Regions from separate parts of the Lysinibacillus sp. CD3-6 genome, predicted to be linked through region 1. Evidence: riboswitches for the same ligand, from Rfam matches in the RefSeq annotation. Region 1 holds a riboswitch; each other region holds the start of a gene.
The links. Region 1 has a riboswitch for thiamine pyrophosphate ahead of thiW (energy coupling factor transporter S component ThiW). Riboswitches for the same ligand answer to the same signal wherever they lie in the genome.
Positions count from the first base shown of each region.

Region 2: it holds a riboswitch for thiamine pyrophosphate, as region 1 does, so the genes downstream of both, FH508_RS11405 (ABC transporter substrate-binding protein) here and thiW (energy coupling factor transporter S component ThiW) in region 1, are expected to answer to the same signal.
Region 3: it holds a riboswitch for thiamine pyrophosphate, as region 1 does, so the genes downstream of both, thiM (hydroxyethylthiazole kinase) here and thiW (energy coupling factor transporter S component ThiW) in region 1, are expected to answer to the same signal.

Region 1 covers NZ_CP085880.1:948,446-956,277, reverse strand. The annotation lists gene FH508_RS04450 (MFS transporter) at 1-877, shown strand, start outside; TPP riboswitch at 933-1,040, shown strand; gene thiW (energy coupling factor transporter S component ThiW) at 1,262-1,753, shown strand; gene FH508_RS04440 (VWA domain-containing protein) at 1,811-4,405, opposite strand; gene FH508_RS04435 (vWA domain-containing protein) at 4,389-6,134, opposite strand; gene FH508_RS04430 (DUF58 domain-containing protein) at 6,146-7,018, opposite strand; gene FH508_RS04425 (AAA family ATPase) at 7,015-7,832, opposite strand, start outside.
Region 2 covers NZ_CP085880.1:2,351,593-2,359,424, reverse strand. The annotation lists gene FH508_RS11440 (DUF485 domain-containing protein) at 231-569, shown strand; gene FH508_RS11435 (solute symporter family protein) at 566-2,110, shown strand; gene FH508_RS11430 (hypothetical protein) at 2,210-2,398, shown strand; gene FH508_RS11425 (TatD family hydrolase) at 2,421-3,170, opposite strand; gene FH508_RS11420 (ABC transporter ATP-binding protein) at 3,160-3,909, opposite strand; gene FH508_RS11415 (ABC transporter permease) at 3,884-4,657, opposite strand; gene FH508_RS11410 (thiamine-binding protein) at 4,654-4,947, opposite strand; gene FH508_RS11405 (ABC transporter substrate-binding protein) at 4,947-5,942, opposite strand; TPP riboswitch at 6,139-6,250, opposite strand; gene FH508_RS11400 (sensor histidine kinase) at 6,600-7,598, opposite strand; gene FH508_RS11395 (response regulator transcription factor) at 7,595-7,832, opposite strand, start outside.
Region 3 covers NZ_CP085880.1:3,624,341-3,632,172, reverse strand. The annotation lists gene FH508_RS18070 (cysteine desulfurase family protein) at 1-343, shown strand, start outside; gene thiI (tRNA uracil 4-sulfurtransferase ThiI) at 340-1,548, shown strand; gene FH508_RS18060 (alpha/beta-type small acid-soluble spore protein) at 1,763-1,975, shown strand; gene thiE (thiamine phosphate synthase) at 2,097-2,729, opposite strand; gene thiD (bifunctional hydroxymethylpyrimidine kinase/phosphomethylpyrimidine kinase) at 2,719-3,543, opposite strand; gene thiM (hydroxyethylthiazole kinase) at 3,543-4,298, opposite strand; TPP riboswitch at 4,387-4,485, opposite strand; gene mbcS (acyl-CoA synthetase MbcS) at 4,680-6,266, shown strand; gene sppA (signal peptide peptidase SppA) at 6,451-7,464, shown strand; gene FH508_RS18030 (RDD family protein) at 7,477-7,832, shown strand, end outside.

The DNA.
Region 1 (7,832 bases):
AGGGCTAGGTTCTGCCTTTATAGCACCTCCAATTATGGCATTTGTAGCAGATATCACAACGTATGAAGAACGAGGTAAAGGGATGGGCATGTTAGGTGCTGCTATGTCTCTTGGTTTTATGATTGGACCAGGTATTGGCGGGTTCCTCTCTAAAGTTAGTTTGCATTTCCCATTCTTTATGGCTGGAGGAGCGGCTATTATAGCCTCTATCCTTTCGTTGGTGTTATTACCTTCTACAAAACCAACTGCTGCTCAAAAAGCACAAAAGCAAGAAAATCTTGCGAAGCAGATGGCGCGTTCAGTCCAAATGCCTTACTTTGTCATGCTTATTATTATGCTAGTGTTTTCGTTCGGAATCGCCAATTTCCAAACGACATTATCATTATTTGTAACCGAGAAATTTAACTATACACCTCCAGATATTGCAATCATCTTAACTGTAGGTGGCGCATTCGGTGTTATTGTGCAAATGTTCATTATCACACCACTGTTTAAGCGCTATGGGGAAATGAAAGTTGTATTAGTCAATTTATTTATTGCTGCTGTAGCAATCTTCCTCATATTATTTGTTTCTGGCTTCGCATTAATTTTAGTTGTCGCAACAATTTTCTCTACGGCAACAACACTTATACGTCCAGCAGTCAACACACTGATTTCTAAGCTTGCTGGCAATGAGCAAGGCTTAGCCGCTGGACTTACCAATGCCTATATGAGTCTTGGAAATATGATTGGTCCTGCACTTGCGGGTCTTTTATTTGACTGGGATATGAACAGTCCGTATATATTCGGGTCGATTATTTTAATGACATGCTTCTTACTAGCGCTCATTTGGACCGTAAAAAAGGCTCCACATCTTATGCATCCTGATTCAAATTAGTCCATTGACAATTATTTCAAATATGGTACATTTATTATCGAAAAATTAAATCGTTTAACACCACTAGGGGAGTCTTTACAAGGCTGAGACGTATATGTTCATATACGGACCCTTTGAACCTGATCTAGTTCACACTAGCGGAGGGAAGTGGCGACACTTGCTTTTGTGTAATTTAAAAATGCAAGGCCGCTTCCTTTCGTTACTAGGAAGCGGCTTTTTTGTATTCATCAGGCAGTGCTATCGGCGATTTGTCCGATTTTATCGGCGATTTTGTGAGGTCTCTCGGCGATTTGCCCCGTTTTATCGGCGATTTCTCACATTTTATCGGCGATTCACTGAGTTCTATCGGCGATTCATCGCACAAAACTAAAAGGAGTAACTATCATGTCTATTCGAAAACTAACTACTATGGCTTTATTAGTAGCTATTGCAGTAGCAGGCTCTATTTTTGTCTCCATTCCAACTGGCATTGCACGTGCCTATCCTGTACAACATGCGATCAACGTCATCTGCGCCATTCTATTAGGTCCTATGCCTTCTATCGTCGTTGCTATAGTTACAGCATTGATTCGTATCTTAACAGGCACAGGCTCCCTTTTAGCGATTCCTGGAAGCGTCATCGGTGCGGCATGTGCGGCCTTTGCTTATAAATACAGTCGCAGCAATTGGCTTGCTGGTGCTGGTGAAGTATTTGGCACAGGTATTCTTGCCTCATTAGTCGCTGTTCCATATGCGCAATTATTTATGGGAACGTCTGTCGGTGCATTATTTTTTATGCCTGCATTTTTTACATCTAGTTTAATCGGGGCCGTTCTTGGCATGATGATGGCTAGCAGTCTACGGAAAACTGCGCCCCATTTTCTTATTACGAAATAGCTATGTTTATAAAAAAACGATGACACATGCTTTTTGCATTGTGCCATCGTTTTTTATTTATGAGCGTTTTTTCATGCCTTTTAATAACTGTGCAACATTCGTATCCTCTGACTGGACAGTCGCTTCTTCAACAGGCTTTTCTTTCTTTTGCCTTGTTATAAAGCTCCATCCAAAGCGTCGAATCGTAATATCTACGAAGAATAATAGCATCCCCGTTAATAGTAACCATGTTGCAATATTTTGGCGCTCTGCTCCTTTGTTGGTGAAATTACGGAACACGTCTTGTGGTTCTTTCAAGACAGAGCCACCCGTTTGCTTCGTTAGTTGCTCGACAAGTGTTTCATTCACAGGACGTAATTCATATTCTGCACTGTACGGTACGCTTAGACCAGCCTGGTAAATAGCCTGCTCTTCGTCAGCAATACGGAAAAAAATCAATCCTGGTTTCGCTTGCACAACTGCCCGTACTTGCGATGCGGAAATCGTTTCAAGCTGTAAATCAAGCTCCTCACCCGCTTCATCGACAGCGACAATATCTAAAAATGCTGCTTCATTTGTCGGATCAGTGATGAGAAATGAGCCGTCTGTATCGAGTCGTACATCATAGGCCACATCATTATAGCTTGGTAGCATTTGCGAAATGATTGTTTGCCAAAATGATCCCCATTCCTGCCATCTTGCCCAGTCACCAGCCCATTTCCCTGTCGAATCTGATGTGAAAGCAAAAGTTTTACCAAGCCCATATTGCCATTGGGCCAATACAGGGTCTTCCTTCTCACTTTCAGCTATCACAGCAGCTCCCTGCTTTGCCTTCGTGCCAATATATGCATTCATTTGTGGCACACCTTTTGCAAATAGTGTATTCCATCCAGTTGCATTATAAATTGTAGGATAAAACGGATTGTCCTCTATATAAGTACGGGAAATCATCGCTGTTTCACGGGATAAAATTGAAGGAATTGTTTGTTCATCAATAACATCATAGAAACGACCACTACCCATTTCACTTAATGACTGAAGTAAGTTGCCATCTGCATCTTGTCCAATCGCCACTGTAGAAAGTGTAATCCCTTGTTCCTTCCCATTTTCAATTAAATCCTCATAATTGCCTGATTGTGACTGTCCATCTGTTAGTAAAATAATATGCTTTCTCTGCAATTTTAAATCTGCCAAACTATCATATGCTGCTGAAAGGGAGCTATATATTTCCGTACCCCCACCAGGCGTCACTGATAAAATCGTATCGACTGCTTCCTCTTTATTACCAAGGGGGGCCGTTTCGATGATTTCCCAAGGGCGATCATCGAAGGCAATAAACCCGAGCGTATCCTCATCACGTAACATTTCCACTGATCGTGCGGCTGCTTCTTTCGCTAGCTCTAATTTTGAGCCATACATACTTCCTGAACGGTCTAGTACGATGACAAGTCCTAGCGATGGTAATTGCTCTTTACCTTTTATCTCCATTTCAACAGGTAACAATGTTTCAATCGGCGTTTTGAAATAGCCACCCAAGCCAAAGCTATTTTCACCACCGACCATTGTAAAACCAACACCGAAGTTTTTAACTGCCTGCTCAATAACACTCATCTTCGCTTCACCGACTAAGTGGCCTGGTACATTATCAAAAATAATAGCGTTATATTGCAAATAGCTAGAAAGTTCATTTGGCAAGCTTGCTGCATTTATCACATCATAGGAAATTGAATTCGTCCCTAGCGCTGCAGCAATAGGTGATGCCGTATCGTAGCCGTTAACAATAAGTAAATGTGGCTCGCTTTGCACCATTGTAATACTTGTTAATTTATTATTTTCAAAAATAGCATCCTGTCCAACTTGCACCTGTGCCTCATATTTTACAAGCCCCTCTGCAGTTGCGGTATGTTTATATGTGAAAACATTTGAACCTTGTGCAAGTTCCACCGACTCACGATGAATGAGTTCATCATTTTCGTACAGTAATAGTTCACCTTGTTCTGCAGCTGTAGCATTTACTTCCGTTACAAGCTGCTGCTGTTCACCTACATAAGCTACTTGTGGTGTGACAAAACTTTTAAGTGACACATCATTCGTCACGTTTTGATGGAACGGAACGACATCTACACTAATATTGGAGCCCTTTAGCTTCGTAGCAAAATCTATCGCACTGCCTTGGGTTTCATTAGCATCCGTTAGTAAAACAAGTCTCGTTGCCTTTTTCGGATCGACAATACCCGTAGCCAGTTGAAGACTTTGCTCAATATTCGTTTGGTCAGTTCCTTTAACTTCAGTAAATTTAGGAACTTCTTTTAAAGATTTCGATAAAATCGCTTCTGTTTGGAGAGTTGATGAAAAAGAGTAAATCCCTGCAAGTTGTTCATCCTTTTTCGATTTCAAACTTTCCTCTATAAAACTAGTCATTTCCGCTTCTGTGTTATTCATTGAAGCAGAACGGTCCATTAAATACAATACTTGCTCGTCCTTTACTGGTAATAAAATATAGGGCGCTGCGAGTGCGAAAACCAAACAACCGATTGCTATTATACGAATGCTCATGACGACTAGATGACTTTTTTTCAGGCGCATACGCTCTTGCCAATAAGACCATCCAAAGTATATAAACAATGGTACTAATAACAATAAGGCTAATGGCGTATCAATTCGTAAATCCACGGCGTCGTTGCACCTCCCACTCTGCTACAAGCAAACATAAAATAATGAGTATTAACCAAGGAACAAATGAAGCCTTTGATACTTCTTCCTTACCATTAGGCTGAAGTTCTCCAAGTGTATAACTTGTTCCTTCTTCTATTACACGTTCAGGTGCCTGTAGTTGCACGATAAGGCGTTTTTCTTCACTGCTTGAGCGAGCCGTGTAAATACCTGGCTGCATCGGTGCAGTTATTAAGCCATTAGTGATTGTCGATAAAAATTCATCGTCCTGAGAATAGACACTCCAATCACCTTGTGCTAACGCAACTGAACGTTGCTCATTTGGTACGAAAATGCCAAGAGAGCCTACTGATTCAGATAATTGTTGTGTCGCACTCCATAAAAATAACGGGAACGAAGGATATAACGGCCAGTCCGTATCAGCAATATCAGCTAAAACGATGATATCGCCTTGCGGTGATCGTTGAATAAATGGTTTATCACCTACTGTGGCAATTGTCTTATAGCCATCAAAAGCAGGATACAGAGCACTTACATAAATATCATTTAACTCACTAAATGCAAATAAAGCATCGCTCGTTGTTTTGACCTCACCATTGATTTCCTTTTTTTCTACATCATCACGTCCATTTAACACTAACGGTCGCTGCATGTTTTGAAGTAATGACGTTTGGTTTGTTACGATGGTAGCATTTTCGTTATCCGCTAGTTGTAATGACGGTACTATCTTTACATGATCGCTAATCGATTGGAAGCCCTTTTGAATAAGTTGATGCATGTTTTGATCGACAACGATATTCGATGTAGCTGTTTGAAGCACAACTGATTGTTTATTATCCACCACATAATCATCTTCCACATTAATGTTAGCTGTTATAGTATCCATTAACGGTAAATCTTTAAATGTTTTAGTCGTTGCCTCGTTTTCTGCTAAAGAAACTTGCTCTTCGATTACTACTTCACCTTGACTATTTTCTAGTGCAATTGTCAGCTCATGTTTCTGGTCGGTATCATTTTGCAACTGCACTAATGCCATTGTAGATTGCCCATCTGTCGTAGCGGCAAAGCGTGTTATCGCAACATTTGCTAACCCCTTCTCAGAACCATATACGAGCCATTTTACTGAATTTTTCTCCATCGGCAATTGCTTTTTATCAAGTGAATCTGTAAAGACGTAAATCGATGTTTGTGTATCACCGACAAATGCTTGTGCGACGTCAAGCGCTTTATTCATTTGCGCAGTTTCATACGTTACCTGTAAATCTTGTATCGCTTTTTCAATACTTTTCACATTCGTTTCCTGCTGTAGTACTGCTTGTGGCGTATTGCCAGTTGTAATCAACGTGACAGGTCGACCTTCAAGTTGATCTACTAATGATTGCATTTCTTTTTTATGTGCATCAAATGTGGATTGCTCTTTGCCAGCGAGCATTGTAGCAGACGTATCCACGATAAATATCGTCTGCGCACCAGCAATAGTGCTTTTTTTCATATACGGATTCATTAGTGCAAGCACTAATAGGAGCAATGCCAGCAATTGCAAATAGAGCAACGCATTTTTTTGTAAATGCTTTAAATATGGGGAAACCCTTGTTTCTTGCATAATTTCAGACCAAAAAAGTGTTGAGGACACCGTTTGATCGGTATATTTTTTTCGAAAGAAATAATAGAGCAGGACAATGACCGGGATGATGGCCGTCCAGCTAAACATAATTTGACTAAAGCCCAAAACGGCTCACCTCACCTAATCCAATGTGCTTTTAATAATTGCTGAAAGATTGCATGTTGCAACCCGTCCTCCACCTTAAGCTGCAGTTTACGTACACCAAAGCGACGGCAAATCGCTTCAAATTCCTCTTCGTGCTGGCGACGTCTTGCCTCATACGTATTTAGTACTTTTGATGACATTGTGACATTTACATCACGTCCTGTTTCACGGTCGAGTAAACGCACATCTCCTGCATAATGAGGGGATAGCTCCTCCTCCGTAACGATTTGTAAAATGCGGACATCACCTGCAAAACGGGGTAATCTTCTCAATAATTGCTCCCATTCCTCAATAGGTTCAAGCCCATCCGTCACGATGAATAGCACTGTACTATCCTTTGGTAAAGCCTTTAATGCACCTTGTGCAAAGCCTGCTGTATAAGTTGCTTCTTCAATATCTGTTACAACTTGCAAAAATGCACGACGATACATTGCTCCTTTCCGACGAAAAGGTGGCTTTACGTCATCTTGCACATAAGTAAACGATAAACGGTCATCTCGTCCAAGTACCATTAAACCAAGTGAAGCAACGATTTGCCTTGCGAACGTCCATTTAGCCGAATCGCCCATTGACTTTGTTGCATCTAATAAAATATGCACGCGCATTTCTTGCTCGTCTAAAAAACGTTTAATAAAATATTTATCGGTTCTTGCAAAAACGTTCCAATCTACTTGTCGCACGTCATCACCTAAATGATATTCGCGAAAATCAGAGAAATCGAGGGATGCCCCGAAGCGCTGCGAACGATGCGAGCCTTTATGTTGACCACGCAATTTGGAGGCAGTCGCCACTTGGAAACGACTAATTTTCGCTAACCAATCTTCGGGCAGGATGTTTTTTGTCATCGACTTACGCCTTGCTGTACTTTTTCTAAAATCACATCAATCACATCATCTGCTGTCTTACCTGAAGCCTCCCCTTCATAATTCAGCAGCATTCGGTGACGGAATACTGGCTTCGCCACTGACTTAATATCACCTACAGATACATGAAAGCGTCCACTCATTAGTGCTCTAGCTTTCGCTAATTTAATTAAGCTTTGTAAGCCCCTTGGACCACTGCCATATTGTACATAGTGTTTTACTTCATCTATAGCTTCTTCTCTTTCTGGATGTGTTGCCACTACAAGATCTGCTGCAAACTCAAGCATCTCATCAGCAATCATCACTTCCTTAACCATTTGTTGTGCCAATATTAGTCCATCTGTATCCAGAACTTTTTGTAAGCTTACTTCTTGCGCACCTGTTGTTCGCTTCATAATTTCCATAAGCTCACTTTTCTCGGGATAAGGAACAAGTATTTTACAAAGGAATCGGTCCATTTGCGCCTCTGGCAACGGATATGTACCTTCCATTTCAATAGGGTTTTGTGTAGCTAAAACGAAAAATGGTTTTGCCATTTTCTTCGTATCACCTAAAATCGTAACTGTTTTTTCCCCCATTGCTTCAAGCAAGGCACTTTGCGTTTTTGGTGTTGCACGGTTAATTTCGTCCGCCAATACCATTTGACTAAAAATCGGCCCAGGCTGGAATGTAAATTGCTGTCTGCCGTCTGCTGTTCGCTCAATCATGCTTGTTCCTGTAATATCAGCGGGCATTAAGTCCGGTGTAAATTGAATACGAGAAAAAGATAAATCGAGCACTTCAGAAATTGTACGAA
Region 2 (7,832 bases), 1.4 Mb from region 1:
TAATATCCATACGTTATTAATTTATCTGAATATTCCAAAACCCTTTAATTTCTAGGCTTTGTCTCATATTTTCTGTTTCAAGACTATTTTTACGGAAATTTTTTTTCCATAATTTTTCTGAAATGTATTGCAATTTTGTGAACTGTCTCATAAAATTAAGATGTGAATTCACTAAAGTAGCAAAATTCAGTATTTAAGCAGTAAAAATAAACACAAAATGGGGAATGTTTATGGCGAACAATCAAGCAAGCAAAAGCATTGTAATAGACTATGATGCTATTGCTAAACAAGAATCGTTTAAATCTCTTGTAAAAAGGAAGAATGCATTTCTTTGGTCAATCACTGTATTCTTCTTAGCAGCTTACCTGTTGCTTCCGATTCTTACATCTTACACAACAATCCTACACCAAAAAGCTTTTGGGGAAGTTACTTGGGTATGGATTTATGCAGCAGGATTATTCATTATGACATGGTGCTTATGTCACTTATATGTTGCGAAAGCAAATAGCTTTGACAAAGAAGCGAAAGCAATTATCGCTGAATATGAAAACGGGGGTGGCCGCCTATGAGCCCAATAGCAATATTTTTCTTCGTAGCAATCGTTGGTCTTACATTAATTATTACATGGTGGGCATCTAAACGTACTTCTTCTGCGACCGACTTTTACACTGCAGGCGGCGGTTTAACTGGCTGGCAAAATGGACTAGCTATCGCTGGTGACTACTTATCAGCAGCTTCTTTCTTAGGTATTGCTGGTGCCGTTGCATTATTTGGATTTGATGGATTCTTCTTCTCTATCGGTTATTTAGTAGCTTACTTAGTGGTTCTTTATATCGTAGCTGAGCCATTACGTAACCTTGGTAAATTCACACTAGCTGACATGATTACAGCACGTTTTAACAATTCTAAAGTTCGTGGTACAGCAGCTTTAAGTACAATTACAATTGTATTATTCTACATGATTGCACAACTTGTTGGTGCAGGCGCACTTATTCAATTACTTCTAGGAATCGACTATTGGGTTGCGGTATTAATCGTAGGTGTTATGATGACGACTTACGTTTTATTCGGCGGTATGACTGCAACTTCTTGGGTACAAATTATTAAAGCTTGTCTATTAATGTTAGGTACAGTTATTATTTCGTTCCTAGTATTAAAAGAGTTTGGTTTCAGTATTTCAACAATGTTCTCAGAAATGACGACTGCTACTGAAAGCGGTGCAGCATACTTAAATCCAGGACTTAAATATACAAATGGTCTTGATACAATCTCGATGTTAATCGCACTTGTATTAGGTACTGCGGGTCTTCCACATATTTTAATGCGTTTCTTCACAGTAAAAGACGCAAAAACAGCTCGTTCTTCAGTAATATGGGCAACTTGGATTGTAGGTATTTTCTACGTTTTAACAATCTTCTTAGGATTCGGTGCAGCTGCATTCGTTGGTAAAGAAGATATTATTGCTGCTAACGCGGCTGGTAACATGGCTGCTCCACTACTTGCAGAAGCACTTGGTGGCGATATTCTGTTCTCATTCGTTTGTGCGGTAGCATTCGCAACAATCTTAGCGGTAGTAGCAGGTCTTGTACTTTCTGGTGCATCTGCCCTATCACATGATATTTATGGTCAAATCATTAAAAAAGGTAAAATTACAGAAAAAGAGCAAGTATTTGCGGCTCGTATTGGTTCTATCACGATCTCTATCGTGTCAATCCTTCTTGCTCTTGGTGCTCAAACATTAAACGTTGCGTTCCTAGTATCGCTTGCATTCTGTATTGCAGGTTCTGCAAACTTACCAGTAATTATTTACACAATTTATTGGAAACGCTTTAATACTGCTGGTGCAGTGACAGCGATGTTAACAGGTTTAATTTCCGCTTTAGTACTTGTAGCAGTTTCTCCAAACATTTGGAATCCAGTTGAAGGCAAAGCTATTTTTGTTGGTGAACCGTTAATTATGTTAACAAACCCAGCACTTATCTCTGTGCCACTCGGTTTCCTTGGTGGATTCATCGGAACTTTATTATCTAAAGAAACTGATGACGCGAAATACCGTGAAGTTGATGTAAAAGCTAACACTGGTATTTCAGTACAAGACGTATCTCACTAATATTATGACTAAAAAACCTCGTAGGCCATTAGCTTACGGGGTTTTACTTTTGTCCCCTTTTTCGGTAATATATTGGTAATGTGAAATGGAGGGATTATCATGGCATTATCTAGAGCTAAAAAGAAACGTATGCATTTAAAACGTACACAAGGTAAGGATGTGGAGAAAAAACGTCAAACTTCCCCTTTTAGTACGCATGAGCGCGTGACAAAGACGAAGCGTGCAACATTAGAACATATTAGAACGAAACATAGGAAACAGCCACATGGAGACGATGACTCTCTCTAAATGTGGCTGTTTTGTATTATCACTATAAACTATAAAATTTCTTTGTATTTTCTGTTACAATTTTTGCCGCTTCCTGCGTTGTTAAGTCTTTAATCATTGCAATGACTTCAATTGTATTAGACATCATATAGGGCGATGTAAGCTTTTTATCAAAAGGCCCTTCAAAAGGCCACGGTCCATCCGTTTCCACCATCATCAGTTCTAATGGATATCTTTTAATCAATGCTTGGATTTCTGCTTCATAAACACAATCAGGTGTAATCGAAATAAAATAGCCATTATGTATCATACGCACAATCGCCTCTTCACTTCCCTTAAACCAATGAAAATGTGCTTTTGTCACACCATATCGTTCAAGTAAATCACATGCGATTAAAGCATCCTCATAGACAGCATGTAACACAATCGGTTTGTGAAACTCTTTTGCGAACTTAACAAACTGCTCTAATAAATCAATATAAGGTCTCTCATCGATCTCTTTTTCTTGTCTACGATAATAAGGTAACCCGACCTCTCCAACAGCAATCATGTCACTAGCATGAAGCTGTAACCAATCAAATAAAGCTTTTCTATCTCTGTCACTCGGCAAAGATTGTTCAGGATGAAAACCATATGCTGGCTTTACCTTTGCATAGGTTTTCGATAATTTCAGCGTTTTCTCACACGATTGCAAGTCCGTGCTCACTGCAATGACATATTGTGCTTCATCAAGCAGTAGAGGCACTTCTTCTTCCTTATACTGATCTAAATGGATATGTGCATCAATCAACATACGCATCGTCCTTTTCTTCTTTTAAGTAATGGAAAAGTTGTTGTTTTAATTGAGTAAATTGTACACAATGGCGAATTTCTTCAGAGCGTGGTCGTGCAAACGGAACAATGATTTCCTCCTTGATCGTAGCTGGACGTTTTGTTAATACGATTATCCGATCAGCTAAAAATAACGCTTCTTCAATACTATGTGTAACGAACAAAATAGATTTTTTATGTTCCTCCCAAATCGATAACAACCATGCTTGCATTTCTAGTCTTGTAAACTCGTCTAGAGCTGAGAACGGCTCATCTAGGCATAATATCGGTTTCTCACTGACGATTGCTCGCAGAAAGGATACACGCTGCTGCATGCCTCCCGATAAAGCATGGGGATATGCATTTTCAAAAGAAGCTAGGCCAACCTTTTCTAACCACTTTCTTGCAATCTCTATATTAGGTCGATGATGTAATTCTTCGACAATCGTGACATTTTCCAAAATTGTCCGCCAAGGTAATAAGCTAGGTTGCTGTGGCATGTAGCCGATGGTGCCTGGTTTTTGCTGAATGTTTTCTCCATTTAACAAAATAGCTCCTTGATTTAAGGGTGATATACCGCCTATTAATTGAAAAAGCGTACTTTTCCCACTACCTGAAGGACCAATGATCGCTACAAATTCGCCCTCCCTTACCGTAAAGGATAGGTTTTTCACTACTTCAAGCGCGCCAAAGGATTTAGAAATGTCTTGAATGTCCAGCATGTAATCCTCTCCCCTTTACAGTAATCTTTTCGACGAAACGTATAACACTAAATAACAATAAACTTAACAAAACTATCGCAAATATCGCTACAAATACACGATCCGTTCGAAACGATGATTGAGCAAGTGTCATATAAACACCAATCCCCTTTTTCGCACCAAGCCATTCCGCGATGACAGCCCCCATCACACTATATGTCGCTGCAATCTTAATACCTGAAAATATAGATGGATAGGCAAATGGCCATTCTAATTTCCAAAACGTTTGACGTTTTGTAGCACCAATCATCGCAAAATAATGCTTAAGCTCTGGTGACGTTTGACGAAAGCCATCCATTGCCGCAATAACGATTGGAAAAAAGCAAACGAGACAAATAATAATTAGCTTTGGTAACAGCCCAAAGCCAAACCAAATAATTAATAATGGCGCTAAAACGAGCACTGGCACATTTTGCGAAACTATTAAAATCGGATATAAGAATGCCCGCATTGTATTTGAGCGATGTAATAACACCGCAACACTCAAGCCACAAAGCACACCAATAGCAAGACCTATCACAGCAAGCTGTATAGTAGCGAAAACATGGGGAAGAAACGTTTGGTAAGAGTGCATACCCTCCATAACAATGGCACTCGGCGCTGGCAATAGCCAATGTGGGATTTCAGCAAAACGAATAATGACTTCCCAGATGACTAATAAGAAGGCGATAAAAATAATCGACCTTCCTTTCGTTACTACTTGTTTCATCCTCGATATTTCTCCGTCAACGTCCCCATTGTAATGCCAGTTGGCTGATATAAAATTTTTACTTGTGTAATTACATTAATAGCACCTAAGTCAATCATTTTTTGATTCATCTGTTCAATAATTTGGAGTAAGGTAGACAGTTCGCCCTCCATAGTCGTTTCTAGTGGCTGCACCTCATAGCGCACACCTGCAGCATCGATAATTGCAATTGCCGCATCCACGAAAGGGATGACATCCTCATATTTTTCTGTTTTCGGTATAATTTGTACACTGATTAATGAATTAGCCATTAGTTTGCTCCTTTCGTTGGTAAGAAATCATTTGTAAATGCTTGCTCTGCATCAAATTTTCCTTCTAAGACGTTGTTTTTCGTCATCCATTCCGCATAGTTTTCCCAAACTGCTAATTTTTGTTCGCCCCATTGCGCTGCATCATCTTGATATTTATTTGCTAGCCATTCTTGACTTTTATGCACAAGTGCTTTATCTAAGTCAGGTACCGCTTCAAGTAAAATATCAGCCGCTTCACTAGAATGCTCAATGGCATACTCATAGCCTTTTGTCGTTGCAGCTACAAATGCCTTTACCACATCAGGATTATCCTTAATCATCTTTTCATTCGTAGCTAAAACAGGTGTATAATAATCAAGTTGCTCACTATAGTCTGTTAAATACTGCATGTTTAATGTTTCCCCACGTAGCTCCGCCTCAATCCCTGTCCACGCATAATAGATCCAGGCAAAATCAATATCCTTTTGCATCATGGTGAAAAAGTCTAAATCTCCTGCATTAACAATATCTAATTTTTTGATTTCCGCCTGTTCTTTTTGCATAAGTGATTGTAAAACAGCTTGTTCTATTGGGCTTCCCCAGCCACCATACGTTTTTCCTTCATAGTCCTTAGGAGATGTAATGCCCTTTGAAGCAATCGAAGCAAAGCCAGATGTATTATGCTGAATAATTGCAGCAATTGATACAAGTGGTACACCCTGTACACGTGCTTGTGTAATACCTTCCTGATAGCTTACGCCAAACTGTGCTTTGCCTGATGCAACTAGCTGATCAGCACCAGCATCACCAGGTAAAATAATGTCCACGTCTAAGCCTTGCTCCTCAAAGTAGCCCAGCTTTTTCGCCACATACAGTCCTGTATGATTTGTATTAGGTGTCCAGTCTAGTACAACGGATACCTTTTTTAATGAGTTTGTTTCTTCTTTGTCCTCTTTTTCGCTACAACCAACTAATGTTACTAATGCAGCAATAAGAACGAAAAACCACTTTTTCATGCTGTGTCCTCCAAGTCTAGTAGTTTGAAAGTGTTCATGATTGAATGTTTACACCAGAAAAAAAGGTATTCTAAGGCCATTTGCAGTGCTTATGATTGATTACTCCTAGTTGTAGGTGGAATAATGAATCCTAAACAAAAAACGCCTGGGAGTTATCCCAGACGTTTGCAAACGGTATCAAAAAATAGTAAATGATTATTTTTGAATAGATGTTCCCTACGCTGGTACGAGCCAAATCAGGTTCAAAGGGTCAGCATCTAAACGGACGCAATCTCAGCTGGCAACTTCCAGCCCCCCTACATTCTTAACTTATGAACTTTTCGTTGATTATTATACCCATATGTATCGTAAAATGACAAGCTAGTAATTTTCGTAATTGAAAAAAATGAGCTTTTACTGGACTATACTAGTAATCTGCGACATGACTTTTGCAAATAGAAAAGGTTTTATGCATGGAGTTTGAAGTAGCAGGCTATGCAGTATAATATTTTGGGACAAATATCACTTCCGAAAAAACAATCGAAAAATGTGTAAACAAAAGCACCCGAATCCATGTACTCTCCCCCAATTTTTATATGATTTATGCATTTACCACGTTAAACATAAAGTTGATCTCAAATACAATTTTGGGAAGCTTTCAATTTTCTGGAGTTGCCATTACAAAAAGTTTGAATGTTGCGCATAACTTATGGTAACTTGAGTACCTTTTTCGTTAGATTGGATTGTACTCTGTAGTTCAAGCATTCGGCAAATATCTTCGATGATTCTTAGGCCAGTGCCCTTTTCCTCCACATTAAACCCAACCCCATTATCTTTAAATATAATTAAGTTTTTTTGCAAAGTGATTTCCAATGTATCGCATGCTGCATGACGCAAAATATTTTGGAAGATATTATCAAATAATCTGTGCAACCAAATTTCATTACTCTTCCAAAGGAATTTCGTTGTGGAATCGTTTAACACAATCGAGATTTGATTGACTTTATATAAAAAATTCCACTTTAAAATGATGGTATTGATAAGTTTTGGAACGTCTACTTTTTCCATGATGATATAGGAATTATCAACACGAGATAAGCGCTCAAAGTCATATTCATTGGATAATTTTGAAATATAGTTTATTTGTTCGTTTAGAGAATTGAAAATATCCTGATGTTGTGAAAAATCATTTTCGATTGTGTAAAGTTGTAAGCGCATAGCTGTCAAAGGCGTATTAATATCATGGCGCAACTGCGTTAAAAGTTCTAGTTTCATTTGCTCTTGTTGCATTATTTCAATTTCCTTCGATATCGTCCTGTCAATGAGAAGGTTTACTGCATTGGTTAAATCCCCTAATTCATCATTTCTAGAGTAAGAGATCTTTTGAAGTCTCTTCTTGTCATTACTCGCCAACTCCATAATGGTTTGCTTTAATTCATTTATTCGTTTAATTAATGAATTAATGGATTTGGAAAATAATAATGCCAAAATAAAAAAGCTGACGATAAATAAACCTAGCATTATTGGATAGGCTTTTGACTCGAAAAACTGGGTTTCTGTATCATTTGAAAAATAATTATATATGACGGTTACGATTACATTAATCACTACAATAGAAAAAGGAACACTGAATATAACCGATAATAGCAATAGTTGATATTTCTTTTTTAGTTTCATTGTTTGACACGGGTATTCATACGATACCCTTCTCCATATACATTTTGAATAATCACACCATCTGTATCGGCAATCTTGTTGCGGAGCTTTTTAATATACACATTAATTAAATTGGGATTACGATCTTCTAGCTGCCAAAGGTAATCAATAAATTGTTCTTTAGATAAAATAAAATCTGCGTTTTCATAGAGGTAAAAGAATAATTTCTTTTCAATGGCTGTAAATTCGACTTCT
Region 3 (7,832 bases), 2.1 Mb from region 1:
GGAAATTCGGGCGGAGCTAGAGCAATTTGGTGATGTTGTGCATATTTTATCTACTCCAGAATGTGCGGCTCATATTTTATCATTTAGTGTTCGTGATTTAAAAGGTGAGGTACTGATAAATGCCTTACAAAAATATGGTGTCATTGTATCGACATCAAGTGCTTGTTCATCAAAGCAAACAAAAACAAGTCATGTTGTAGAAGCATTAAATATTGATGAACACTTTAAAAAGGGTGTTATTCGTGTTAGCTTTGGCGCACATGTAACTTCTGAAGACATCGCACAATTTATACAAGTTATTAAAAAAGTAATGATGGAACTAAAAGGAGAACTTTTATTATGATTTGGAAAGAAATATTAATTCGTTATGGCGAACTTTCTACAAAAGGACGTAACAAAATGGATTTTATCCGTCGTTTACGTGAAAATATTCGCTATGCATTTGCAGATTTAGGGCATTTACACATTCGTACAGAACGTGATCGTATGTTTATTGCCATTCAAGACGAGGCACAAATGAATGTTTTATTAGCAGGATTACCAAAAATATTTGGGATTCAATCATTTAGTCCAGTAGCTGCTTGTGACAAAGATATGGATGCCATGAAACAACTTGCGATTACGATTATGGATACATTTAAACATGAACAATTAACTTTTAAAGTTGAAGTTAAACGTACAGATAAAACATTCCCGTTAGATTCTCACAGTATACAGCGTGAAATTGGTGGACATGTTTTACCTCAATATCAAAACTTATCAGTAAAAGTGAAACATCCTGATGTAGAGCTACGTGTGGAAGTTCGCCACGATTCAACTTACATGATGGCGCAAGTGATTCCTGGCGCAGGTGGAATGCCAGTTGGCTCTAACGGAAAATCTTTATTAATGCTTTCAGGTGGAATTGATAGTCCTGTTGCAGGTTATTTAATGATGAAACGTGGTGTACGTCTAGAAGCAATTCATTTCTTTAGCCCACCATATACAAGCCAAAATTCATTGGAAAAAGTAAAAGTGCTAGCAAATGAGCTAACAAAATTCGGTGCAAGTATTCGATTACATGTAATTCCGTTTACAGAAATTCAAGTGCTTATTAAAGAAAAAGTGCCGTCAAATGTGTCAATGACTACAACGCGTCGTATGATGTTAAAAGTTGCAGATAAAGTACGTGAAGAAATTAATGCACTTGCTATTGTCACAGGGGAAAGTCTTGGACAAGTAGCAAGTCAGACGCTTGAAAGCTTAACAGCTATTAACGCAGTTACGAATACACCAATTTTGCGTCCTCTTATATCGAGTGATAAATTAGACATTATTGAAATTGCGGAGAAAATCGGCACATATGAAACGTCAATTCAGCCATTTGAAGATTGTTGTACAATCTTCACGCCTGCTAGTCCGAAAACGAAACCAAAGCTTGAAAAAGTAGAGCATTATGAAAGCTTTTCTGATTTTGAAGACCTAATTGAGCGTGCTGTAAAAAACCGTGAAGTGTACATTTTCCCGAAAAAAGACCAGCCTACAGATAAATTTGCAGATTTATTATAAAAAAATTACGTGCGTAACAAATAAATTCGTTATTGTTTTTCGTTTATTTAAAAACGCCATTTAATAAGAAGGAAACCGTCTCAAAAACGTATTTGGGACGGTTTTTTTTAATATTTACTAGCTTATTTCCTTTAGAGTTACATTTTACCTTTAATTTTTTCGTATTAAAAAACAAATATCGCACATTCTATATTCACAAGGAGGTGAGACAGACATGACAAACAACAATGGTAGTTCAAACAAGCTTGCAGTACCTGGTGTACAACAAGCACTTGATCAAATGAAATACGAAATTGCACAAGAATTTGGTGTTCAATTAGGAGCTGATGCTTCAGCTCGTGCTAACGGTTCCGTTGGTGGTGAAATCACTAAACGTCTTGTACAAATGGCAGAATCTCAATTAAAAGGTATGCCAAAAAACCAATAATTGCAGAATAAGCAATTATTGAACTTAAAACCAGTGACCGTAAAAGGCACTGGTTTTAGTTTGTTTAAATTTAGTTTTTTTATGCCATGACTTCTTGTATACATACGTGCAACAATGCAAATTACAAAGACAATGATTTGAAGGTTGAAACTGTTTTTTGAATATCATTGCTTTCGCAAATAGCTGAAATAACCGCTACGCCATCTGCACCTGCTTTAAAAACAGCAAGTGCATTGTTGCAGTCTATGCCACCAATTGCGACGATCGGCAATTGCGGATACATGTTTCTTGCTTGTTGTAAAAACTCAGTTCCACTAGGTGGTTTTGCATCGCTTTTGGACGTCGTTGCATAAATAGGACCAATCCCTACATAATCCGCTCCATATGTTAAAGCAATTTGTAATTCAGTGGCTGTATGAACCGAAACACCAAGAATCATTTGTCCAATTTTTTGTCGCACTAGTGAGATGGGATGGTCGTCTTGACCAATGTGAAGGCCATCTGCCTTAAGCTTTAGAGCAAGGTCGATATCATCATTCACAATAAAGGGAACGTTGTATTTTCTGCATAGGTTTTGACATTGACGTGCAAATTGTTCATAGTGCTCATTCGTCAATGCTTGTTGTCCTTTTTCACGAAACTGAAACATCGTAATGCCTGCTTGCAATGCGGATTCAAGTATTTCTAAAGGTTGTCTATTTTTTACGTTCGCTGTGCCCATTATAAAATAAAGCTGTAAATCACTACGTTTCATGAATGGTTACCTCACAAGTATCGAGAAATTTTTTGTAAGCAAAATGATTTGTCGGCCCATTGCCATTGCCAATCAATAAATCATGGCTAATGGCTAGCTGAATAAACTTTTTCGCTTCAATAATCGCTTGTTTTAAAGGCATTTTCTGACCGATAAAAGCGGTTAATGCAGCAGAAAATGTACATCCCGTTCCATGTGTATTTTTCGTTGCGATTCGAGTAGATTGCATAGAAAATGTTTTACCATCATTGAAGAATACATAATCTGTTGCAAAGTTATCATCCTGTAGATGACCACCTTTAATAATGACACATTGAACACCTAGCTTTAATAATGACTGTGCAGCTTGTTGGATGTCTGATAAATTGTGTATTTTGCTTGCTGTAAGCGTCTCCGCTTCAGGGATGTTAGGTGTGACGATTGTAGCAAGCGGTAATAGAGCGTTTTTTAACGCCTCAACTGCTTCTTGCTGTAATAAGTTTTCGCCACCTTTGGCGATCATTACAGGATCAACGATAAGTGGAATATTTAAATTAGACATAGCTCCTGCAATAGTATGAATTATATCTGAGGAGAAAAGCATGCCTGTTTTTATTGCACTAATTGAAAAATCCTCAAGCAGTGAATGAAGTTGTTTATTTACAAAAGCTTGATCAATTGGAAGCACCCCGCTCACACCTAAAGTATTTTGTGCTGTTAAAGCGGTAATAACGGATGTCCCGAATACATTTAATTCTTGGAAAGTTTTTAAATCAGCTTGAATACCAGCTCCACCACCGCTATCTGAGCCAGCTATTGTCGTCACAATATGCATTATTTTTCACCGTCCTTCGATAAACGGTGAAGCTCATTTAAGACGGACACTGCGAAATCACCATTATATGGCGCACAAGAAGCGGCATGTTCAGCAACTTTTTTATAGCTCGTTAATGTATGGCACAACTGAGTAAATGGCTCATTACCTGCCATATAAGCTGCACAGCAAATAGCACTTAACAAACAACCCGTCCCTGTAACTTCTGTCATGCGAGCGTTTCCACCAATAATCCATTTAGATTGCTCACCATCAGTAATAAAATCTTTTTCACCAGTTACAATGACAATGCACTTATATTTTTTAGAAATCTCTTGTGCTTTATCTTCAACAGATATGGAGCCGCTGCCACTATCCACACCTTTTTGTTGCCAATGAACATTAGCAATCGCGGCAAGCTCACCGATATTGCAACGAATAACAGCAAAGTGAACCGCTTCTAATAATTGCTGTACCGTTTGTTTACGTAAAGTTGTTGCCCCAACACCAACAGGGTCCAAAATCACAGGTATACCTAGCGCGTTTGCTTTTTTACCAGCAAGGAACATCGATTGTTTTGTACGGGTAGTAAGCGTGCCAATATTAATTAATAAGGCTGATGCAATCGATACCATTTCTTCAACTTCGGTTGATTCATCGGCCATGACAGGTGAAGCACCAATTGCTAATAATCCATTTGCTTGGAAATTGGCAACTACATAATTGGTAATACAGTGAATCAATGGCTGTCTTTTACGAATAGTTTGAAAAATCATCGTAGTCCTCCTTTTTTGGATGGACGTAAGCATGCAAAAAAGCTCTTTTTCGTGCGAAGTGTACACGTAAAAAGAGCTTATCATCAGTAATAAGATGTGTGTTGCTCCCTACGTCAGTATTAACTAACAGGTTCAAAGGGTCAGGTTTTACCTTCTCAACTCGTTATGAGTCCCCCTGCAATCATGAATTTTTTAGTTGTCCAAAATGTAACATACCTATTCTCAGTATTCAATAGCATTTTATCATTATCTGGAAAGCAGTGACTGATGCCATATAATAAACCATGATAATTGTCATGACTTTGTGAAAATAAGGTCCATCCATTGAAAATCATAAAAAATGAGTTTTATAATAAACCTAGCAATAAGGAGGCAGTTATTATGAAAAGACAGGATTTAATCGCACCAGAATGGTATAACATTGTTGAGGAGATTGAGAAGTATGCTCAGGACCCTTCTAAAAAAGCATTAATTGTTTATAACAATCATGAAGAAATTCAACATATTACATATGCAAATTTACTTGAAAAAGCAAATCAGGCGGCCCATGTATTTACTTCGCAAGGACTAACAAAAGGTGATGTGCTTTTAGTAATGGTTCCAAGATCTGTTGAGGCATATATCGTATACATAGCAGCATTGAAAGCGGGCTTAACGATTATTCCAAGCTCAGAAATGTTGCGCACAAAGGATATTGAATACCGCATTACACATGCAAATGCCAAAGGAATAATTGCTTACGAGCCATATATTGAGCAATTTGATGAAGTAAATAATCTAAAGGGTATTTTGCAATATGTAATTGGTCATGCGCATGCCCCATGGCAACCGTTGCTTGAAAAAATGGAGGAGCATCCTACAAACTATACGAATCCTACACCAACAAAAAGTACAGACACTGCTTTTTTAGCCTATACAAGTGGAACAACGGGCAATCCTAAAGCAGCTGTTCATACGCATAGCTGGGGTTATGCTCATTTACGGACAACAGCACCAAATTGGTTAGGTGTACAGGAAAATGATATAGTATGGGCTACTGCGGCACCTGGATGGCAAAAATGGATTTGGAGTCCGTTCCTTGCAACTTTAGGCAGTGGTGCAACAGCCTTTGTCTATAAAGGCAAATTCGATGCATCAACTTATTTGTCGTTGCTTGAAAAATTTAAAGTAAATGTATTATGTTGTACACCGACAGAGTATCGATTTATGGCAGCACTCAATAATTTACAGGATTATAATTTAAGCGAAATCCGCCAAGCAGTATCAGCGGGAGAACCATTGAATAGTGAAGTTGTAAAAGTGTTCATAGAAACATTTGATATCCAGGTTCGAGATGGCTACGGTCAAACTGAAAATACATTACTTGTAGGGACAATGGTTGGCATGGAAGCGCGCGTCGGGTCAATGGGGAAACCGACACCAGGAAATACAGTAGAAATAATCGACGACCTTGGAAATCCTGTGTCTGAAGGTGTAGTTGGGGATATTGCCGTGCATCGTGAAACACCTGCACTCTTTAAAAAATATTTCCAAGATCCCGAACGCACGAGCCTACAATTCCGCGGAGAATGGTATATAACAGGAGACCGTGCATATAAAGATGCCGATGGCTATTTTTGGTTTGAGGGCCGTGGAGATGATGTCATTATTTCTTCAGGCTATACAATAGGGCCATTTGAAGTAGAAGATGCATTAATGAAACACCCTACAGTAAAGGAAGCTGCTGTAGTTGCTAGTCCTGATGAAGTAAGAGGAAATATTGTGAAGGCATTTATTGTCCTGCATGAAGGTGAGACAGGGGATAATACGCTTATTAAAAAGTTACAAAACCATGTGAAATTAATGACTGCCCCATATAAATATCCACGAGCGATTGAATTTGTAGATGCTTTACCGAAGACTGCATCGGGTAAAATTCGTCGTGTCGAATTACGCCAACAAGAAAAAGCTCTTTATACACATCAATAAATATTTCCTAGGAAATAAAGGCGAATAATCAAAGTTCATGTTTTATTATGAACTTTTGATTTTTTGTTGTAGCCTCATTTATTTATAGTAAAATAATAAACAACAGAACATTTTTACATAAAAATTGCTTAAAAGTGAAACGTTTTGGAAATTTAGACGTATAACGTGTTGAGGAGGCGTTTGTATGAATGTGAAAAGGTGGATAGCCTTGGCTATAGCTGCTGTGTTGTTAGTATTTTCATTAGGAATTAATACGATTTTTGCAATATTTAAATCAGACTTCTTTAGTAATTTTGACAGCATTGTCGCTGGAAATAATTTAGATGTTTATGAAACTGTTATTGAAGGTGAAGATTACAGTAAGCGGATTGCCTATTTAAAAGTTGATGGAACGATTCAAGATGTTGGATCGAACACATTATGGCAAACCGTAGCTTATGATCACCAGTTTTTCTTAAATCAATTGGACAATATTTTATATGATGATTCAGTACAAGGTATTGTGCTAAGTGTAAATTCACCTGGTGGTGGCGTAAAGGAATCGGCAGAAATTTATAAAAAACTGTTGCAAATTAAAGAGGAACGTCAAATTCCAATTTACGTTTCAATGGATTCGATGGCTGCTTCTGGTGGATACTATATTTCTGCACCAGCGGATAAAATATATGCCCATCGTGATACGATAACAGGTTCGATTGGTGTAATTATGCAATCTATTAATTATCAGGAACTTGCAGAAAAAGTAGGCGTGAAATTTGAAACGTTTAAATCTGGGCAACATAAAGACATGCTTAGTCCAACACGTGAAATTACTGAAGAAGAACGTGCTATGATGCAGGATATGATTAATGAATCATATGAAGAGTTTGTTGATATTGTGGAACAAGGACGCAATATGTCTGAAGCGGACGTGAAAAAAGTAGCGGATGGTCGAATACTTGGCGGTACAAAGGCACTTGAAGCAGGCTTAATCGATGAAATTGGCGATGAGCAAGCAGCTATTGCAGCTTTACGTCAAGATTATGGTTTAGAAGATGCCGTCTTATTTGAATACAGTTATGATCAAGGTGGTCTACCGTCAATAATTGGTATGAAAGTAAGCTCTCTTTTTGGCCCATCAGCTGAAGAAAAAATGCTAATGAAAATTATGACAGAATACAAGGCACCGAAAATGATGTACTTATATGGTGAATACTAAGGAGGGCATACCATGACAAACAATGAATTCGTTTTGCAAGGGACACCCTCAATTGAACAACAATTGCTAAATAAGGAAAACACACCAATAGTGACTACGAAATATGATTTAAAGACGGCAGGATTTTGGGTGCGCTTTTGGGCATTTATCCTAGATGGATTAATTATTTCAGCTGTTGTAGGAATCGTAGTTAATCCGATATTTTACTTAATGGACTGGTCGTTATCGGATTCAATTTGGTATGCACCTATCTCCATTATTTCAGCTATTCTCTATTACTGTTATTTTGTATTGATGACAAAGTTTTTAGGGCAAACGTTGGGGAAAATGGCTTTCGGGTTACGTGTTGTTTCACTACAACATGACAA